2 regions of the Kocuria sp. CPCC 205231 genome follow, and region 2 is predicted to be linked to the other one. Evidence: predicted binding sites of a transcription regulator. Region 2 holds the regulator's gene; the other holds the start of a gene.
What was found. Region 2 encodes HrcA, which represses chaperone genes, less so after heat shock. Its sites were predicted from a motif close to TTNGCACTCGNNNNNNNCGAGTGCNAA; they were not measured.

Region 1 (4,957 bases), on a different contig from region 2:
GGACCCGCCCCACCGGTGGTGGGACGGGTCCGCGGGGCGAGCCGGCTCGGCGCCGGCCGTCAGTGCCGGCCGTCAGTGCTGGTGGCCGTGGCCGTGCCCCTCGTCCTCGGCGGGCTTGTCCGTCACGAGCGTCTCGGTGGTCAGCACGAGCGCCGCGATGGACGCGGCGTTCTGCAGCGCCGAGCGGGTGACCTTGACGGGGTCGATGATGCCGGCGCCGACCATCTCGACGTACTCGCCGGTGGCGGCGTCGTAGCCGTGCCCGGCCTCGAGCTCGGCGACGCGGGAGGCGACCACGGCCCCGTCCTGACCGGCGTTCTGGGCGATCCAGTACAGCGGCTGCCGCAGCGCGCGGCGGACGATGCCGAGCGCGGTCGCGGCGTCCCCGGTGAGCCCGAGGTCGGACTCGTCGAGGACCTTCGCGGCCTGCACGAGGGCGGTGCCGCCGCCGGCGACGATGCCCTCCTCGAGGGCCGCGCGGGTCGCGGAGACGGCGTCCTCGATGCGGTGCTTGCGCTCCTTGGCCTCGACCTCGGTGGCGGCGCCGACCTTGATCACGGAGACCCCGCCGGCCAGGCGGGCGAGCCGCTCCTGGAGCTTCTCGCGGTCCCACTCGGAGTCGGTGCGCTCCACCTCGGCGCGGATCGTGGCGACCCGGTCCTGGATCTCGGCCGGGGTGCCCCCGCCGTCGACCAGGGTGGTGGTGTTCTTGGTGACCGTGACGCGCCGGGCGGTGCCCAGCTGCTCCAGGGTGACCTGGTCGAGGCTGATGCCCAGCTCGCTGGTGATGAGCTGGCCGCCGGTGAGGACGGCGAGGTCCTGCATGATCGCCTTGCGGCGGTCGCCGAAGCCGGGGGCCTTGAGGGCCACGACGTCGAGGGTGCCGCGCAGCCGGTTGACCACGAGGGTGGACAGGGCCTCGCCCTCGACGTCCTCCGCGATGATGGTCAGCGGCTTCTTGGCCTGGAGGACCTTCTCCAGCACGGGCATGAGCTCGGGCACCGAGGAGATCTTGCCCTGGTACAGCAGCACCAGGGAGTTCTCCATGACCGCTTCCTGGCGCTCGGCGTCGGTCACGAAGGACGGGGACAGGTAGCCCTTGTCGAACTGCATGCCCTCGGTGACGTCGAGCTCCACCTCGGTGCTCGAGCCGTCCTCGATCGTGATGACGCCGTCCTTGCCGACGGTCTCGAAGGCCCGGGCGATGAGCTCGCCGATCGCCGGGTCCTGCGCGGAGATGGTCGCCACGTGGGCGACGTTGGTGCCCTCCACCGGGCGGGCGTTCTCGAGCAGGCGCTCGGAGACGGCCTCGACGGCCTTCTCGATGCCGCGCTTGAGGCTCAGCGGGTCGGCGCCGGCGGCCACGTTGCGCAGGCCCTCCTTGACGAGCGCCTGGGCGAGCACGGTGGCGGTGGTGGTGCCGTCGCCGGCGACGTCGTTGGTCTTGGTCGCCACCTCCTTGGCGAGCTGGGCACCGAGGTTCTCGTACGGGTCGTCGAGCTCGACCTCGCGGGCGATGGTCACGCCGTCGTTGGTGATCGTGGGGGCGCCCCACTTCTTGTCGAGCACCACGTTGCGCCCGCGCGGGCCGAGGGTGACCTTGACGGTGTCGGCGAGCTTGTTGACGCCGTTCTCGAGGGACTTGCGGGCGGCGTCGTCGAACGCCAGCTGCTTGGCCATGGGCGAAGAGCTCCTTCTGGGGTGGCTGGGGTCGCCAGCGGGTTTCGGGGTCTGGATCGGCGAAGGGTGCCCGCCGCGGGCCCGCCGGAACAGCGGGGCGTGCGGCGGGCACCCTTCGTCAGGACTGCGCGGTCTGCGCCGGGTCGGTGCGGCCCGGTCTACTTGACGACGACGGCGAGCACGTCGCGGGCCGGGAGGACCAGGTACTCCTCGCCGTTGTACTTGACCTCGGTGCCGCCGTACTTCGAGAAGATCACGACGTCGCCCTCCTGGACGTCGACCGGGATGCGGTTGCCGGAGTCGTCGACACGACCGGGGCCGACCGCCAGGACCTTGCCCTCCTGGGGCTTCTCCTTGGCGGTGTCCGGGATGACGAGACCGGACGCGGTGGTCTGCTCAGCGGCGAGCGGCTGGACGACGATGCGATCCTCGAGAGGCTTGATGGAGACCGACACGATCTCTCCTTGTCTGTAGGGGTGGAAAACGGTGGGCGACCGCGGGCGGAGCCCGCCGTCGAGCTTCGGGCCGATCGGCGCACCGACCGTCGTCGCGGTGCCGGTCGATCGCCTGGCCCTTAGCACCCTCACCCGGAGAGTGCCAAGGCCAACTGTAGGAGCGGGCTGGCAGTCGGTCAAGGCGAGTGCCAGCGCGCCGACCCCCGCGGGAACGTCCGGCGGGAATTAGGTCACGCCCGTGTTCGCCAATGATTTGCCTCACGCCCGCCCGACCCTCTAGGTTGAGCGGTAAGGCAACCCTTACCTCGGCCGAGCAGCGGTGCCCTCCTCGACGTCCCGGCGCATCCGTGCGCAGGTCCGTCGCGCCCATCGGATCCCGCCGGCGTCCGCCACCCCGGAGCACGCCGGCGTCCTCTGCACGAAGGAAGACCATGAACCGCACCCAGCACCCGGCTGCCCTCCTGGCCGTCGCCGGTGTCCTCGCCCTCACCGCCTGCGGCACGGCCCAGGGCGACGAGGCCGCCTCCGCGGAGTCGTCCGCCCCCTCCGCCGCCACGGTCGAGGTCGAGGACAACTACGGCACGCAGACGGTCGAGGCCCCGCCGGCGTCCGTCGTCGCCACCGACAACCGCACCTTCGAGACGCTCGCCGAGTGGGGCGTCGAACTGGCGGCGGCCCCGCGCGCCCTCATGCCGGACACCATCGCCTACGCCGACGACGAGTCCGTCGTCGACCTCGGCAACCACCGCGAGCCCGACCTCGAGGCCGTCGTCGCCGCGGACCCCGACCTCATCGTCAACGGCCAGCGCTTCGCCGACTACCGCGAGGACTTCGCCGACCTGGTGCCGGAGGCCACCATCGTCGAGCTCGACCCGCGGGAGGACGAGCCCTTCGACGAAGAGCTGAAGCGGCAGACCTCCGTCCTGGGCCAGGTCTTCGACCGCGAGGACGAGGCCGAGCAGATCAACGGCGACTTCGACGCGGCGATGCAGCGCGTCGTCGACGGCTACCGGCCCGGCGACACGGTCATGGCCGTCACCGTCTCCGGCGGCGAGATCGGCTTCATCGCCCCGGGCAACGGACGCACCCTGGGCCCGCTGTTCGAGATCTTCGACTTCGCACCGGCCCTCGAGGTCGAGGGCGCCAGCGACGACCACCAGGGCGACGACATCTCCGTGGAGGCGATCGCCGACTCGAACCCCGACTGGATCCTCGTGCTGGACCGCGACGCCGCGATCTCCGCCGAGGACCCGGAGTACACCCCGGCGCAGGAGGTCATCGAGAACGCCGCGGCCCTGCAGAACGTCACCGCGGTGCAGGAGGGCCAGGTCGTCTACATGCCCCGGGACACCTACACCAACGAGGGCATCCAGACCTACACCGAGTTCTTCGACACCCTGGCCGACGCCATGGGCGCGCAGGACTGACCCATCGTCCGGACGGCGGTGGCGGGGTCCGCCCCACCACCGCCGTCCGCCGGGCACGAGGCCGGAGGAAGGACTGACCCCATGTCGACGATCGTGTCGAGACCCCCCGCGGCGAGCAAGGGCTCGCTGTTCGACTGGAAGCTGCTGCTCGGTGCGCTCGGCGTCCTCGCGCTGCTGGCCGCGTCCCTCCTCACGGGGGTCTACGACGTCTTCGGCGCCGAGGACGGCGACGAGATGTTCGCGATCACGCGGATCCCCCGCACCATCGCCTTGGTCCTGGCCGGCGCCGCCATGTCCATGTCCGGCCTGGTGATGCAGCTGCTCACGCAGAACCGCTTCGTGGAGCCCACCACCACGGGCACCACCGAGTGGGCGGGGCTCGGGCTGCTGCTCGTCGTGCTCCTGGTGCCCACCGCCACGGTCCTCACCCGGATGCTCGGCGCCGTGACCGCGGCCTTCATCGGGACCATGGTCTTCTTCCTCTTCCTGCGCCGCGTCTCCCTGCGCTCCTCCCTCATCGTGCCCATCGTCGGCATCATGCTGGGCGCGGTGGTCGGGTCCGTCTCGACGTTCCTGGCGCTGCAGACGGACATGCTGCAGAACCTCGGCGTCTGGTTCGCCGGCAGCTTCACCTCGGTGCTGCGCGGTCAGTACGAGGTGCTGTGGATCGTGCTCCTGGTCGGGATCGCGGTGTTCCTCGTGGCGGACCGGCTCACCGTCGCCGGGCTCGGCGAGGACGTCGCCACCAATGTCGGGCTGAACTACCACCGCACCGTCCTGCTCGGGACCGGGCTGATCGCGGTGGCCACCGGCGTCGTCACCGTCGTCGTCGGCAACCTGCCCTTCCTGGGCCTCATCGTGCCGAACATCGTCTCGATGGTCCGCGGCGACGACCTGCGCAGCAACCTGCCGTGGGTGTGCCTGCTCGGCATCGCCATCGTGACGCTGTGCGACCTCATCGGAAGGATCATCATCATGCCGTTCGAGATCCCCGTGTCCGTGATCCTCGGGATCGTCGGCGCCGTGGTTTTCGTCTGCCTGCTCCTGAGGCAGCGTCGTCGTGTCTGAGGCCGTGCTCAGCACTCCCGCACCCGCACCGGCCGCGGCGCCGGCGGCCCCCGCCGCACGGGGCCGCGCCGGGGCCTTCCCCACCCCGCGGGCCCGGCGGCGGTACTGGACGGTCGTCGCCGTGCTGGCCCTCGCCTCCGCGGGCTTCGCCTTCGGCCTGCTGGCCTGGGACAACCCGATGCCGGTCGGCTCGGACGGCTTCTGGCGGATCGCGGACCGCCGGGTGACGAGCGTGGTCATCATGGCGGTCGTGGCCTTCTGCCAGGCGATCGCGACCGTGAGCTTCCAGACGGCCACGAACAACCGGATCATCACCCCGTCGATCAT
Region 2 (4,957 bases):
GACGCGCTGGTGGAACCTCAAGCACCCCGTGCCCTACACGAACCGGGTGCGGGCCCGGCAGTCGCCGGCGGCCGGGCGCGAGATCCTCGACGCGGACACCCGCCACCTCGAGCGGGTGATGCTGGAGGCCAGGATCCGCGACGGCCTGCCCACGACCGCCCTGGCCGGCGGCGGGCGGACCGCGGTGGCCGGGCTGATCGCCGACGGGCTGGTGGAGCCCGCGGCGGCGCTGCGCGGCTCGCTGGTGCTGACCCTGCGGGGCCGCCTCCTCGGCGACGCCGTGGTGCGGCGGCTGCTCGCCTGACGGGGGGCACCCCGGCCGGGGGGACCGGACGAGGAACGGACGCACCCGTCGGGAACGGATGCGTCCGTCAGGGACGTCCCCGGCGCGGACCGGCGTCAGCCGCGCGCGGCGCGCCCCCGGGACCGCTCGCGGAGGCGCTCGACGAGCCGGTCGTAGAGCCGGGTGTTGAAGCGGTAGAGGTGCGGTTCGCCGCGGTTGACCCGGACCCCGCCGATCAGGGAGCCGACGGCGAGCAGCAGCCACGCGGCGGCGGCGGCGAGCGCGAAGAACCAGCCGATGAACGGCACCGGGGCGAGCAGGATCCCGGTGACCACCACCAGGGTCGGCAGCAGCGTGAAGTTCATGGCCTCCATCGACTCCTGCTCCGTGAACGGGCCGCGCCCGCGGAAGACGCGGTGGACGAGGAACGAGGGGAGGAAGCCGATGACGCCGCCGAAGTGTGCCAGGGTCGCCCACTGGTGGTCCTCGGTGACGGTCAGCGGCTGGGCCACGGGGGAGAGGCCCTCGAACGGGGCCCCGGCGTCGTCGCGGCTCGATCGGGGGTCGGTCTGCACGGGCACGGATGTCCTTCGGCGGTGGGACCGCGGCAGGGCCGCGGAGGGTGGGTGGGACACGACCATCCTACCGACCGGCCCGGAGGGCGGAGGCTCGGCCCCGCGCCCGTGTGCCTTTGTGACGATCTGCTGGGCGTTGCCCGTGCGCGGGGGCGGCGGGTCAGGCGCCGGGGGCGGTGAGGAAGTCGATGAGCTCCTCGACCCGGCCCAGCAGGGACGGCTCGAGGTCGGCGTAGCTGTCCACGCGGGACAGGATGTGCTGCCAGGCCCGGCCGAGGTCGCCGGGGGTGCGGTGCGGCCACCCGAGGGCGGCGGCGGTGCCGGTCTTCCAGTCCGTGCCGCGCGGGACCACCGGCCAGGCGTCGATGCCGAGGGTGCGCGGCCTGACCGCCTGCCAGATGTCGACGTAGGGGTGGCCCAGCACCAGGACGTTGCCCGCGGCGCCGGGCAGGCGCATGGTCTCCGCGGCGATCCTCGACTCCTTGGAGCCGGCCACGAGGTGGTCGACGAGGATGCCGAGCCGCCGCCCGGGGCCCGGCCCGAACTCCCGCACGGCGGCGGGCAGGTCGTCGATGCCGTGCAGGGGCTCCACGACGATGCCCTCGACCGCCAGGTCGTGGCCCCACACCTTGGCCACCAGCTCGGCGTCGTGGTAGCCCTCGACCCACACCCGGGAGGCCTTCGCGGTGCTCGCGCGCAGCCCCTCGACGGCCACGGAGCCCGAGCGCGTGCGGGAGGGCTTGCGCGCCGCGGGGGCCCGGCGGGGCTCGACGACGACCACGGGCTCGCCCTCGAGCAGGAACCCCGGTCCCAGGGGGAACGCCTTGACCCGCCCCCTCCGGTCCTCGAGCCCCAGCACGCGCATCCCGCCGATGGTCTCCAGGGACACGACCGCGCCGACCCAGCCGGTCGTGACGTCCTCCAGGAGCATCCCCGGGGCGACCGGGACCTCCGCGGAGACCGGCCGGCGGCGGGCGAGGGCGTCGTCGTCGAGGCTGCGCGGCCCCCAGCCGTGGTGGCTCATGGTCGTCCTCCCGGGTCGCGGTGCCGCGCGTCCGGCGCGGATCAGCCGGAAGCGTACCAAACCGCGGGGGCGACCGGCCGTCGGACACGGGGGCTACACTGGACGCCGTTGGCACTGTGGCCACCCGAGTGCCAGGGCATCTTCGGGGGCGTGGACGAACCGGGGAGGAGCGACGTGAACCATCCGAGACGACTGCAGATCCTGCAGGCCATCGTGGAGGACTACGTGCACTTCCGCGAGCCGGTCGGCTCCAAGGCCCTCGTGGACCGGCACCGGCTCGGCGTCTCCTCGGCCACCGTGCGCAACGACATGGCCGCGCTCGAGGAGGAGGGCCTGATCACGGCCCCCCACACGAGTTCGGGCCGGATCCCCACGGACAAGGGCTACCGCACGTTCGTCGACCAGATCGCGGCCGTCAAGCCGCTCTCGGGTCCGGAACGGCGGGCCATCCAGCGGCTGCTGGACGACGCCGCAGACATCGACGACGTCATGGAGCGCACCGTGCGGCTGCTCGCGCAGCTCACCCAGCAGGTCGCGGTCGTGCAGTACCCGCACGCCTCCGGGGTCACCGTGCGCCACGTCGAGGTCGTGGACCTCGGCGCCGGCCGGGTGCTGGTGGTGCTCATCCCGACCAACGGCCGGGTGGCGCAGCGCGTCGCCGTGCTGCGGGCGCCGCTCGAGGAGTCCCAGCTGCTCGAGCTGCGCGCCCGGGTGCTGGCCGCCGCGGTCGGGCGCTGCCTGACCGCGGTGCCGGACGCCCTCGCCGTGATGACCGCGAGCACGGCCCCGCCGCTGCAGCCGGCCGCCGCCGCCGTGGCGGAGGCCGTCGGCGCCCTCGCGGCGGGCGGGGCCGAGCACCGCATGGTCATGGCCGGCACCGCCAACCTCGCCCGCTCCACCGGGGACTTCCACCTGAGCATCGGCCCGGTCCTCGAGGCCCTCGAGGAGCAGGTGGTGATGCTCCGGCTGCTCTCCGAGATGGAGCAGGACGCCCGCGGGGTGGCCGTGCGGATCGGCACGGAGAACGCCGAGGGCCCCCTGTCCGAGGCCGCCGTCGTCGCCACCGGCTACGGGCCGCAGTCCAAGGTGGGGGTCGTGGGCCCCATGCGCATGGACTACCCGTCCACGATGGCCGCCGTGCGCGCCGTCGCCCGCTACCTCTCCCGTATCCTCGGGGGCTGAGCCCCCGCGGGCCCCGTCCCCCGGGGCCCACCAGCGAAACCCACCACAGACCTCTCGACAGAACGGACCACGGTGAGCGATCACTACGAGACCCTGGGCGTGTCCCGGGACGCCAGCCAGGAAGAGATCAAGAAGGCCTACCGCAAGAAGGCCCGCCGGCTGCACCCCGACGTCAACCCCGGCCCGGAGGCCGCCGAGGACTTCAAGCGCCTCTCCCACGCCAACGACGTCCTCTCCGACCCCGAGAAGCGGCGCGTCTACGACGCGACCGGCAACGAGAACGGCACCGACACCGGCTTCGGCGGGGGCTTCCCCGGCACGGGGTTCGGCTTCGCCGACATCTTCGACACCTTCTTCCAGGGCGCCGGCGGCGCCGGCTCCGGCCGGCGCGGACCCGCGTCCCGCACCCGCCAGGGCCAGGACGCCCTGATCAACGTCCGGGTCACCCTCCGGGACGCGGTCTTCGGCACGGAGAAGAAGATCACCGTGGACACCGCCGTGGTCTGCCCCACCTGCGACGGCACCTGCTGCCAGGCGGGCACCCAGCCCGAGACCTGCGACGTCTGCCACGGATCCGGCCAGGTGCAGCGCCAGGTCCAGTCGATCCTCGGCACCGTGGTCACGGCGGCGCCGTGCTCCACCTGCCAGGGCTTCGGCACCGTCATCAAGCACCCGTGCCACGAGTGCTACGGCGAGGGCCGCGTGCGCGACCGCCGCCCGCTGACCGTCAAGATCCCCGCCGGCGTCTCGACCGGCAACCGGATCCGCCTCTCGGGGCAGGGCGAGGCCGGCACAGCCGGCGGGCCGAACGGCGACCTCTACGTCGAGCTCAAGGTCGATCCCGACCCCACGTTCGAGCGCCAGGGCGACGACCTGCACGCCCGCGTCCGGGTGCCCATGACCTCCGCGGCCCTCGGCACCACCGTGACCCTCGAGACCTTCGACGGCGAGCGCGAGGTGCCCGTCGCCCCCGGCACGCAGACCGGCCACACCGTCACCCTGCACGAGCTCGGGGCCACCCGGCTGCGCGGCGGCGGCCGGGGCGAGCTGTTCGTCCACCTCGAGGTCGAGACCCCCACGGCGCTCGACGACGAGCAGCGCGAGCTGCTCGAGCAGCTGTCCCGGCTGCGCGGCGAGGACCAGTCCACCGGCACCACCCTGAACTCCCCGGCCGGCTCCGGCGGCTTCTTCTCCCGGCTCAAGGACCGGTTCTCCGACCTGTGAGCCTGCCGGTCTTCAAGGTCGAGCCGGGCCGGCTCGCCGGTCTCGGCCCCGGGGCGGCGCTCACTGTCACCGGCCCGGAGGCCCGGCACGCCGTCACCGTGCGCCGGCTCGCGCCCGGTGAGCGGCTCGAGCTCGTCGACGGCGCGGGGACCCGGGCCACCGGGGAGCTGCGCGCGGGGGACCGGGACAGCATGGAGGTCGGCGTGGTCTCGGTGACCACCGAGCCCGCCCGCACGCCCCGGCTGGTCCTCGCCCAGGCCCTCGCGAAGGGCGACCGGGACCTGCTGGCCGTGGAGACGGCCACCGAGCTGGGCGTCGACGCCGTGGTGCCCTGGCAGGCCGACCGCTCGATCGTGCGGTGGAAGAAGGAGCGCGCCGCCAAGAGCCACGAGAAGTGGGTGCACACCGTCGCGGCGGCCGCCAAGCAGTCGCGGCGGGCCGCCTGGCCCGAGGTGCTGCCCCTGTCCACCACCCGCGAGCTCGCCCGCCTGCTCGGGGAGCCGGGGACCCGCGGCCTCGTCCTGCACGAGGAGGCGCACGACTCCCTCGCCGACCTGGCCGGCGCCGCCGGCGCCCCGTGGGCGGGGGCCGAGCGGATCGTCCTGGTGGTGGGGCCCGAGGGGGGCGTCGCGCCGGCGGAGCGCGAGGTCCTGGCCGGGGTGGGGGCCC

Region 1: the regulator HrcA is predicted to act here: its motif matches at 2,301-2,327, upstream of groES (co-chaperone GroES).

Annotation. Positions count from the first base shown of each region.
Region 1 is NZ_JAVKPP010000003.1:56,288-61,244, forward strand. Features, by position in the region: gene groL (chaperonin GroEL) at 73-1,680, opposite strand; gene groES (co-chaperone GroES) at 1,839-2,135, opposite strand; gene RF640_RS03515 (siderophore ABC transporter substrate-binding protein) at 2,567-3,562, shown strand; gene RF640_RS03520 (ABC transporter permease) at 3,644-4,630, shown strand; gene RF640_RS03525 (iron chelate uptake ABC transporter family permease subunit) at 4,623-4,957, shown strand, end outside.
Region 2 is NZ_JAVKPP010000013.1:19,490-24,446, reverse strand. Features, by position in the region: gene hemW (radical SAM family heme chaperone HemW) at 1-304, shown strand, start outside; gene RF640_RS13690 (DUF4870 domain-containing protein) at 400-864, opposite strand; gene RF640_RS13685 (DUF3097 domain-containing protein) at 1,019-1,882, opposite strand; gene hrcA (heat-inducible transcriptional repressor HrcA) at 2,057-3,064, shown strand; gene dnaJ (molecular chaperone DnaJ) at 3,137-4,288, shown strand; gene RF640_RS13670 (16S rRNA (uracil(1498)-N(3))-methyltransferase) at 4,285-4,957, shown strand, end outside.